2 regions of the Paenibacillus sp. FSL R7-0313 genome follow, and region 2 is predicted to be linked to the other one. Evidence: riboswitches for the same ligand, from Rfam matches in the RefSeq annotation. Region 2 holds a riboswitch; the other holds the start of a gene.
What was found. A riboswitch is a leader RNA that binds a small molecule or an ion and turns the genes downstream of it on or off. The one in region 2 is predicted to bind cyclic di-AMP.

Region 1 (4,555 bases), 2.1 Mb from region 2:
CATTTCATTTAGGTCTCTTTTTGTAAATAAATTTGGAATATAGGAGCCATGAAGATGATCAGTGATACAGAACTGGACGCCCTGCGTCTGTCAGGTGAGAAAGTAAGAGTAGTACGGGACGAGCTGGAATCTAACGATGTAACCGGGATTGTTGTTGCCTGGGATGGCGAGCAGGTACTTATCCGTCGTCAGAATCGACGTGTCGTCAAGCTGGATCGCGGTTACCGATATCAGCTGTTCAGCGAGCCGCGCCAGAGTCCACTTAGTGAGTAACAGTTTATAATTATGGCAGAGCCATGAGCGTTAAATGTTTGGAATTACCATGATTTGTTGGCATAATTGACTCACTCGGGAGAGAAGATAGGTACAGTGAGGAAGATCTGTAACTATAGCCGAGAGGGTGTGCTACAAGCGATGACATTGATGAATGATAAAGTTCATGCCTACAAGGATCAGATTGGAGCATTAAGCGATGTACTGCCAGGTGTGGTGAAGTCATATCATGAGTTTACGGGAGAATGTTTCCAACCTGGCGTGATTGATGCCAAGACAAAACAGCTCATTGCGCTCGGCATTGGATTGTTTGCCAACAATGAGGTATGTACTTTCTACCATGTAGAAGAAGCCCGTGCCAAGGGCGCTACAGATCAGGAGATCATGGAGACCGTAGCCGTGGCCGGAGCTGTAGGAGGCGGACATGCTCTGTCTCAGGGCGCGATGCGAGTGCAGAAGGCGCTACATTAATATAAAAAAACATTGTGAAAAAGTAACAGGGTTATACTTCCCTTCAATATGGGAGTATAACCCTGTTTTTTAAAGATCGTTTTTACTTTCTTTACTGTTTGCTTTTTTATTATACTTGTCCACATCAGCAAATTTCTCCATAACGGAGTAGTTTGCTGTATAGTTTATTGTGGAGTACCGTTCAGGAAGAAATTCAATCTTAGAGCGATCAGTATCCCAGAGATATATAATGGAATTATCGAAGGTCTTGCTTCCAGGCTGACCATATTTATTCGTTAGCTCTTCCAGAATTTCATCAGAATCCTGACTATTTAACATGCCAAAATAATATGTGGCCTCGTGGAGCAAGAAGTCATCTAATGGATATTCATCTGCTGCATTTTCCATTTCTTCAAGGCGCTGGTCCATTATTTTGTATATCTCTTCTTTCCTTGTTTCTGTTGTATTGGGGTTATTTAATTCCTCTGATAATTCCTTTCCTTCTTCCATCATTTCCAGAATGCTATCATTGTCTAATAAATCAGTGAAAACGTATTTAGCATCTGCTTTCTTACCCAGAACTACAAGATTAGAATATTCGATACTTTTCTCATGTTCATTATGTACGTCCTCTTCATAACCTGAGTTACCGTTCTTTTCTTCAGTTGAAATGACTTTGTCGATCTTGGTACCCCATGAAACATCTCTAAAATCTTTTTCGTTCTCGCTACTGCATCCTAAACTACCTATTACTAAAATAGCAAAACTTAAAACAAACATTAACTTTTTCAATTGTTCTCCTCATCTCCTTTTATTTCCTAAAACATTTTACATTGTTTAAGAAAGCAGTTGAAGACAAAAAATGGTTAAACAAAAAAGGCATCCGGTTAATAACCGATGCCTTTTTGTATGTGAATTACATTTTACCCAACATTTTATCATACATAAACTGTCCAGTTACCCGACGTGCTGTTACATAGCGGTCATTGAAGTATGGATTCGATAACTTTGTGATGCTTACACCTTTACTGCTGGAGGCATGAGCGAATTGTCCGCCGCCGATATATACACCTGTATGTGAAATGCCTTTGCCTGTTGTATTAAAGAACACCAGATCACCTGTCCGAACATTACTTTTGGCTACCGGAGTACCTGCTTTGGCTTGCTGCTGAGAAGTACGTGGCAATTCAATGCTGTATTTGTTGAAAAGATATCTCATAAAACCAGAACAGTCAAAGCCGGCTACAGTCGTGCCACCCCATTTGTAAGGAATACCTGTCATGTTGTTCACTACGGAGTTGATACTGCTTGCCTCTGTGCTTGTTGCCCCGGATGTAAATAATACAGCTGCTCCAAAAATGGAGATAATCAGTTTTTTCAAAATCAATGTTCTCCCTTCGATGCCTACGGAGTTAGCTAAGGGTTCGGTAGAAGGTTCCCTATATTTCCTATGTATAAGAATAATTCACCCAAATTGGTTCCCCCGTTTTCAAACATGAAACTCGGCAATGAATAATTAAGTTTTTGTAACTATTTGAAACTATATTGCATAAATGCGTAATTGTCAAACCCATTTAAAACCCTTCGTAATACCTCAATGTTAGCGGAATTAAGGTTTTTATATGAAAGAAGGGATTAAGTTTGGGTATCATTCATGACAAAAACGTCATTATTGATTCGTTTAAGACGAATTTGGATAAATAAATAGGTTTGTCATGAGTTAAAAGAACTATCCCGTTATGTAGAATTAGAGAGATTATATTCATTAAGTTGCATATATTGACAAAAATCGATTTTTTGCATATTATCTGATTATCCAATCCACATATTGGATTAAAATTGATTTTATTATGCGATAAATACAAATAAAGGAGGTTTGGGGACGCTTATCATAGGTAAAGTAGAAGTGGCAGATTTATAAAAACGAACATAGGAGAGTGTTACATTTGAAAGCGAAGAAAATAATTACTTTTGTCCTGGCATGTACGATGGTGTTCTCAGCAGTTGGAATGGCAGTTCTCCCTGTAGGGACGGTATCTGCTGCGGATGCATCGGGTACTACAGCGAGTATTTCAGATGTTTTGAAGAACCAGCTGCCGGATGGAGGTTGGAGAAAAGATTATAAACAGACAAGTGGAGAGTGGGCGAAGTCCACGATAGACAACAAGGCTACATACTCAGAAATTAGAAGATTGGCGAAGGAATTTAAAAAGACGAATGATCCGCGATACTCCACAGCTGCAATCAAAGGAATTAACTTTTTGATCAACATGCAGTATTCAAACGGCGGATGGCCACAAGTTTACCAAAGCTCTGGATATCACAAGCATATCACTTACAATGATGATGCCATGATTAATGTAATGATCATGTTGGATGAAGTAGCGGCACGCAAAGGTGATTTCTCATTTATCGACAGCACACTTGCTAATCGCAGTAAAAATTCAGTTGCCAAAGGTGTGGAGGCGATTCTGAATACACAAGTCGTTTCAGGTGGTAAGCTGACAGCATGGGGACAACAACATGATTCCAGTTCCCTTAAACCAGCGAGCGCAAGAATCTACGAAGTGCCATCGCTGACAGCTGGAGAGAGTGTAACGATTGTTAAATTTCTGAAAACCAGACCTGCTAACGCTAAAATTACCGCATCCATTAAAGGAGCGGAGGCTTGGTTTAACAAGGTGAAAATTACGGGTTACAAGTATGAAAGAGCTAATGGAGATAGTAAAATTATCGCTGATTCCAAAGCTGCACCGATTTGGGCACGCTTCTATGAGATCGGAACAGATAAACCAATCTTTATTGGTCGTGACGGGGTAGTTAAATACAAATTAAGTGATATTGATAAAGAAAGAAGAGGCGGTTATGCATGGTATGGCAACTGGCCTTCCAAGCTTTAATTTGTAGTTAAAGGTAAAGCCCGAATCGACGTCTGGTTCGGGTTTTATTGTTATTATTTTCAGTGTTGACATGATAGATTCCGCATGATATATTATTTATTGTCGCCGATATTGATGGTGGAGATACAATATGCGGTCGTGGCGGAATTGGCAGACGCGCACGGTTCAGGTCCGTGTGGGCTAACCCCCCGTGGAGGTTCGAGTCCTCTCGACCGCATCTAAAAAAAAGACTCCTTAAGCTAACGCTTAAGGAGTCTTTTTTGCATTTTTTGATATAACACTAACTTTAGACTTGAGTATCCAAGAGGTTAGTGCTTAGCTGCATGTACAGCAAATGTCTTCCATCAGCCCTAAGGAACGTTTATTGCGCTGCGGTAACATTAATGCTGTCAATATTCGGTCCTTCCGATCCGGTGGTAACCACTTTCAATGTATTGGTCCCCGTGTTCATGGGGACCTGTATTGTTTTTTCAACCCAAGTGGACCAGCTTCCCGTAGCCGGAAAGGGCTCGTTGCTGATAACTTTGGTTCCGTTAACAAAAATGTCGAGGTTCCGTGTTCCACTTTCCAGCGCATAACGAAACTTTACGTTTTTGGTACCTGTTGTAGCATTATTAATGCCGTTCCATTGAATGGCTGAACCAGTCATCGCATTGAAGTTAACATACCCGGAGCCAGTGTAACCGGGGTAGATTGTTTCAATGGCAGCTTCCGTAAGTGATGTTCCGGTCTCAGCTTCATACGTAGTGCCACTGCCTGTATTCCCGCCGCTATTTCCGCCAGTAATGTTGGCAACAAATGTTGTTACGCTCTGAGGCGGGAGCTGTGCCGTGAAGGCTCCATTGGATACGGTAAGCGGGGTTCCGCTTGCCAGGTTCCGACTGCTGTCCGTAATCCATGAGGACACAGTGGAGGCATTACCATTCTGCAGA
Region 2 (4,555 bases):
GGTACCAAAAAGATGGAACGCATTCTCTCTACCTATGTGAAGAAGTACCGCTTCAAACATCCCACTTCGGCTGATTTTCAGAACGTAGTGGAACAAGTGACCCGCACTTCCTGGTCTGATTATTTTGACCAATACGTCTATGGTAACGGGATGGCTGACTTTGCTGTAGAGCAGATTCGTGTTACGCCGGTACAGAAAGACGGTCAAACATGGTACGAGTCATCCGTGACGATCGCAAAAAAAGGAAGTGATTACAACGCCGTTCCTGTTCACTTTGCTTTTGAAGACGGGCATATCCTCACCAAACAATGGAATGGCAAAGAAGATCGCATCACCTATAAATTAACTCACACATCCCCCGTATCCTGGGCCATGACCGATCCCCTGTACACGATCGTGCTGGAGAACCGCCATATGAACAATTTCCTGAAATCCGGACTGGATGAGCAAGCAAAATCCCGCTGGAGCATGAGTGTAACCAAACTAATAGAAGCCATATTCGGAGGTCTGTCATGGTGAGGTGGAAACGGTGAAAGCAAAAATACGTGAAGGCTGGTTTCTCGTCCGTCAGCATATGTTCATTGCCGCACTCTTATTTCTCTATCAACTCATTTGGGGATATTTCTTCTATCGAATGGTACAATCGGCCGTCATCCCACTGCTCCTGCGCTATCCAGATGCTGATGCAGGGGAGCTGAGTACACTTTTGTTCAAAATGGAAAGCCAACTTAACCTGTCTACCCATCCGGAGGTTCATCGTTATCTATGGATTCTAGGGGGCATGCTGCTGGTTCGCATGTTGATCAGCCCCCTCATTCAGGCAGGACTACTCTACTCACTTCAGCACTTTAACTCTACAGAAGAGCGCATCCCCTTCGTCCGCGGAATCAAAAATCTGTGGAAACCGATGCTGCTGCTCCACACCATACGTACATTATTGATACTTCTGCCCGCCTACTGGCTCATACCGAAGCTCTACTCGATTCTCATGGACGGATTTCATTCCCTTCAATTACTTTTGCCTGGTATACCTTATGTTGCTGCCTGGATTGTATATGGTTGGATCATCCACCATGCCGTGCTCTACATGCAGTTCGGTGTTTCGGCACCAGAAGGAGAAGGCGGGGCTCACGGTACCCTCAAAGCACTCTGGATTGCACTGCGTCATCTCATCGCCGTAATCGGTATTGCACTCCTGCTGGGCGGAGTTCACCTGCTTATCTTCGGGGCATTCACTTCAGCCTCATGGTTATTAACGGGACTTACCGGACTTATACTACAACAGACGTATCCACTTGCGAGATGTCTATTGAATCTGTGGAAAATATGCAGCCATTTCCGATTATGGCAGTCCAAAATGTCCAAAGGTGAGAGCAGATAGTTTAAAAATTGTTACCATCACATGTTAAACTTATGGCCTAATATGTACTTATAAATAGGCAAACCTCAACCTTTCCCCGTCAAAGGTCGAGGTTTTTTTTGCTAAATTTGTTGCTAAACGTTGCCAAAGCCGTACTCCTCTGTTACAATAATCGCAGTGAGTTTTTAGTAACAACTTTGTAATCTTTACATTCATATTTGTAACTACTTAAAATTAAATCGTCATTTCTTGATTTCGCAGGTGCATAACTAGCATAGCCAAATTCCTGGCACCTGGGAAGCGGGGGAACCAGTTATGGGTGAATTGATCTTGCTACAGAGGGATCATAGGGGACCTTCAACCGAATCCTTAAGCTAACCTCGCAGGCGTTGGAAGGGGAATATCTCTTGTTCAAGAAGAAATTAACCGCAGCTGTACTTAGCATCACATTTGCATTATCGCTTGGTGCAGGTAGCGCATTCGCAGATTCAAAGATGGACACAGTAATTGATTCAGCAATGGGAACTACATACAAAAGTGGGGGAACAACGCTTAACGGCTTTGACTGCTCCGGATTTACACGGTATGTATTCGACAAATTGGGTATTGATTTGGCACGCCAATCCAGTTCCCAATTCGACATGGGCGATTCCGTATCCCGCATGGAAATGAGAGCTGGCGATCTGGTATTCTTCAATACAACAGGTAAAGGCGTATCTCATGTAGGAATCTTTGTAGGGGATGGAAAGTTCGCACACTCCTCTTCTTCCAAAGGCGTTACGATCAGTGCATTGAGTGAAAGCTATTGGGCCAACCGTTATGTTGGCGCGAAACGGATTATGAGCACGGACGCATATGAATCACTGGCCCTTGACTAGGGACAAGCTGAGCAACATGATGCTGTAACCATTAACCATACTGGAACGAAGCAAGAAGCATAACAGAACCGCCCGGTACATTCTCCGCAGGAATGTATCCGGCGGTTTTTTTGTGCTTCAATCCTTATTCATGTTGCAAGTTATACTCGGGGCATATCCTGCGACATCAACAGGTTCATTTTGCGTTCGTTCGTCCGTGCCCTTATGATGTTTTTACCCATCCCGTTATAATATAAACGAAATTACCGGAACTTTTGTTTCATTTTTTTTCTTGGGAAGGAAGACTTGCTAAATGAACATCACTTTTGTAGAGTGGACAAAGAGTTCTGTTTCAAGGAAAGGAGCATGCAGGTGTATGAAGGAAACCCCTGTGACGTTTCACGTTGTACCCATGCGAGAAGAACATGCGGAGCTTATCTGCAGTTGGCAGTATGATCCGCCTTACAATATCTACAGCTGGCTCCCCTGGGAGCAGATGAAAGCTCTGGAAGTGGAATTCGGAGATGCACAGCTGCGGCAGGAGCAATATGCAATCGTCCTGGATCAGAACGATCGTATATGTGGGTTTGCTCAATACTTCCCACTTCAAGGGGTAACCCGGATTGGCCTTGGCATGCATCCAGAGCTGTGTGGTCAGGGTCAAGGGACAGCTTTTGTCACTGCCATTGTACAGGAAGCCATTCGACGAAATCCCACGAATGAGATTGATCTGGAAGTACTCACTTGGAATGCTCGTGCCATTCAAGTCTATCTGAAGAGTGGATTTGTCACCCAGGATACATACGAACGACAGACCCCAACCGGCTTGAAGCCCTTTCACTGTATGGTTTATGAAGGGCCTCGCGGTTAGAATCCATTGCAAAACAACCAAATTTGCCCCTTGTTATGTGATTAGTTCAAAAAATTCCCACAAAATGCTATGATGTCAGTACAGGTTCCGTTATAATGATATGGATAGTTTCAGGTTAGATGATCTTTCATTCTGGAGGGGACATAAGGGATGCACAAATGGATCATGAGCGGAGTATTTTTTGCAGCATGCGCTTTAGCTATTGTTTTAATGTTTACGCTTCCAGGGAAAGAAGAAGTGGCTGAAGAAGCCAAACCAACCATGCCGGAAGTAACATTGGATGCCGGACAGGCTGAAGCACTGGTCAAAGCCAATTGTATCTCCTGTCACGGGGATCAGCTTCAGGGTGGCGTAGGACCTGCTCTGGCTAACATCGGTAGCCAGGATGATCTGGAGAAGATCTATTCTACGATTGTCAAAGGTAAAGGTGGTATGCCTTCCTTCAAGGGCAAGCTGCAGGATGAAGAAATTGCAAATATCGCCATGTGGCTGTCAGAGAAAAAATAATCTGTGCACGCACATAACGAAGAGGCGCTTAATCCCCTTTTGGGAGAATAAGAGCCTCTTCGTTATACCAATTATTAGGCCTCTGTGGCATGCTCAGCCAGAAAGGCCTCAACTTCACGTGCGGACGGCATCCCGGACTGGGCGCCGAGCTTCGTCACGGATAACGCGGCCGCACCCATGGCGTAGCCTACGGCCGCGTCCAAAGTCTCACCGCGCGCGAGGGCTACCGCCAACGCGCCGTTGAAGCAATCGCCAGCGCCGGTCGTATCGACGGCGCTTACGGCGTAGCCGGGCGCACGGCACGCGCCGGCACGCCCTGCTTGTACGCGGCCGCCAGGCGCCGCCGCGTACACAGCCCCCTCGGGGCCGAGCGTCGTGACGACAGCGGCCCCGAGGGATGCGGCGAGCTCTGCGACCGCCGCATCCAGGTCTTCCGGCCGGAGATGAGCCCGGCCGGTAAGCACGGCAAGCTCACTGCGGTTCGGCGTGACAACGTCGACGCACCGCAGGAGCTCCTGGGGCAGACCCGGCACTGCGGGAGCCGGGTTGAGCACCACCAGTGCGCTGCCTTCAGCCGCCAGTTGGGCGGCGCGGGTAACCGCTGGCAGCGGGATCTCCAGCTGCAGCAGCACCGCTGCGGCTGCAGTCAGGCTTTTTACCGTATCCGCCTCTTCCAGCATCTCAGGCACCACTTGTCCATTCGCACCAGGAATAACGATAATCCGGTTGTCTCCCCGAGAGAGCCAAATGGAAGCCGTCCCTGTAACCGTTTCTTCCAATATGCGAACCTGCGAGGCATCTGCACCACTTTCCGTCAGACTGTGCAGCAGACGTTCGCCAAAACCGTCCGATCCCACCGCACCAATCATCGTCGTCTGTCCACCCAGACGCGCAGCGGCAACAGCCTGGTTCGCCCCTTTGCCACCAGCGAGATAATGCAGCTCCTCACCGCTCACCGTC

Region 1: another riboswitch for cyclic di-AMP. It lies ahead of NSQ38_RS25520 (C40 family peptidase); the one in region 2 lies ahead of NSQ38_RS04625 (C40 family peptidase).

Annotation. Positions count from the first base shown of each region.
Region 1 covers NZ_CP150219.1:5,886,429-5,890,983, reverse strand. Annotated here, with positions in the region: gene NSQ38_RS25535 (hypothetical protein) at 55-273, shown strand; gene NSQ38_RS25530 (carboxymuconolactone decarboxylase family protein) at 415-744, shown strand; gene NSQ38_RS25525 (hypothetical protein) at 814-1,515, opposite strand; gene NSQ38_RS25520 (C40 family peptidase) at 1,640-2,104, opposite strand; cyclic di-AMP (ydaO/yuaA leader) riboswitch at 2,110-2,241, opposite strand; gene pelA (pectate lyase) at 2,661-3,623, shown strand; tRNA gene NSQ38_RS25510 (tRNA-Leu) at 3,756-3,840, shown strand; gene NSQ38_RS25505 (carbohydrate-binding protein) at 3,985-4,555, opposite strand, start outside.
Region 2 covers NZ_CP150219.1:1,042,772-1,047,326, forward strand. Annotated here, with positions in the region: gene NSQ38_RS04615 (M1 family metallopeptidase) at 1-519, shown strand, start outside; gene NSQ38_RS04620 (hypothetical protein) at 530-1,381, shown strand; cyclic di-AMP (ydaO/yuaA leader) riboswitch at 1,627-1,764, shown strand; gene NSQ38_RS04625 (C40 family peptidase) at 1,804-2,238, shown strand; gene NSQ38_RS04630 (GNAT family protein) at 2,594-3,088, shown strand; gene NSQ38_RS04635 (cytochrome c) at 3,239-3,595, shown strand; gene rbsK (ribokinase) at 3,670-4,555, opposite strand, start outside.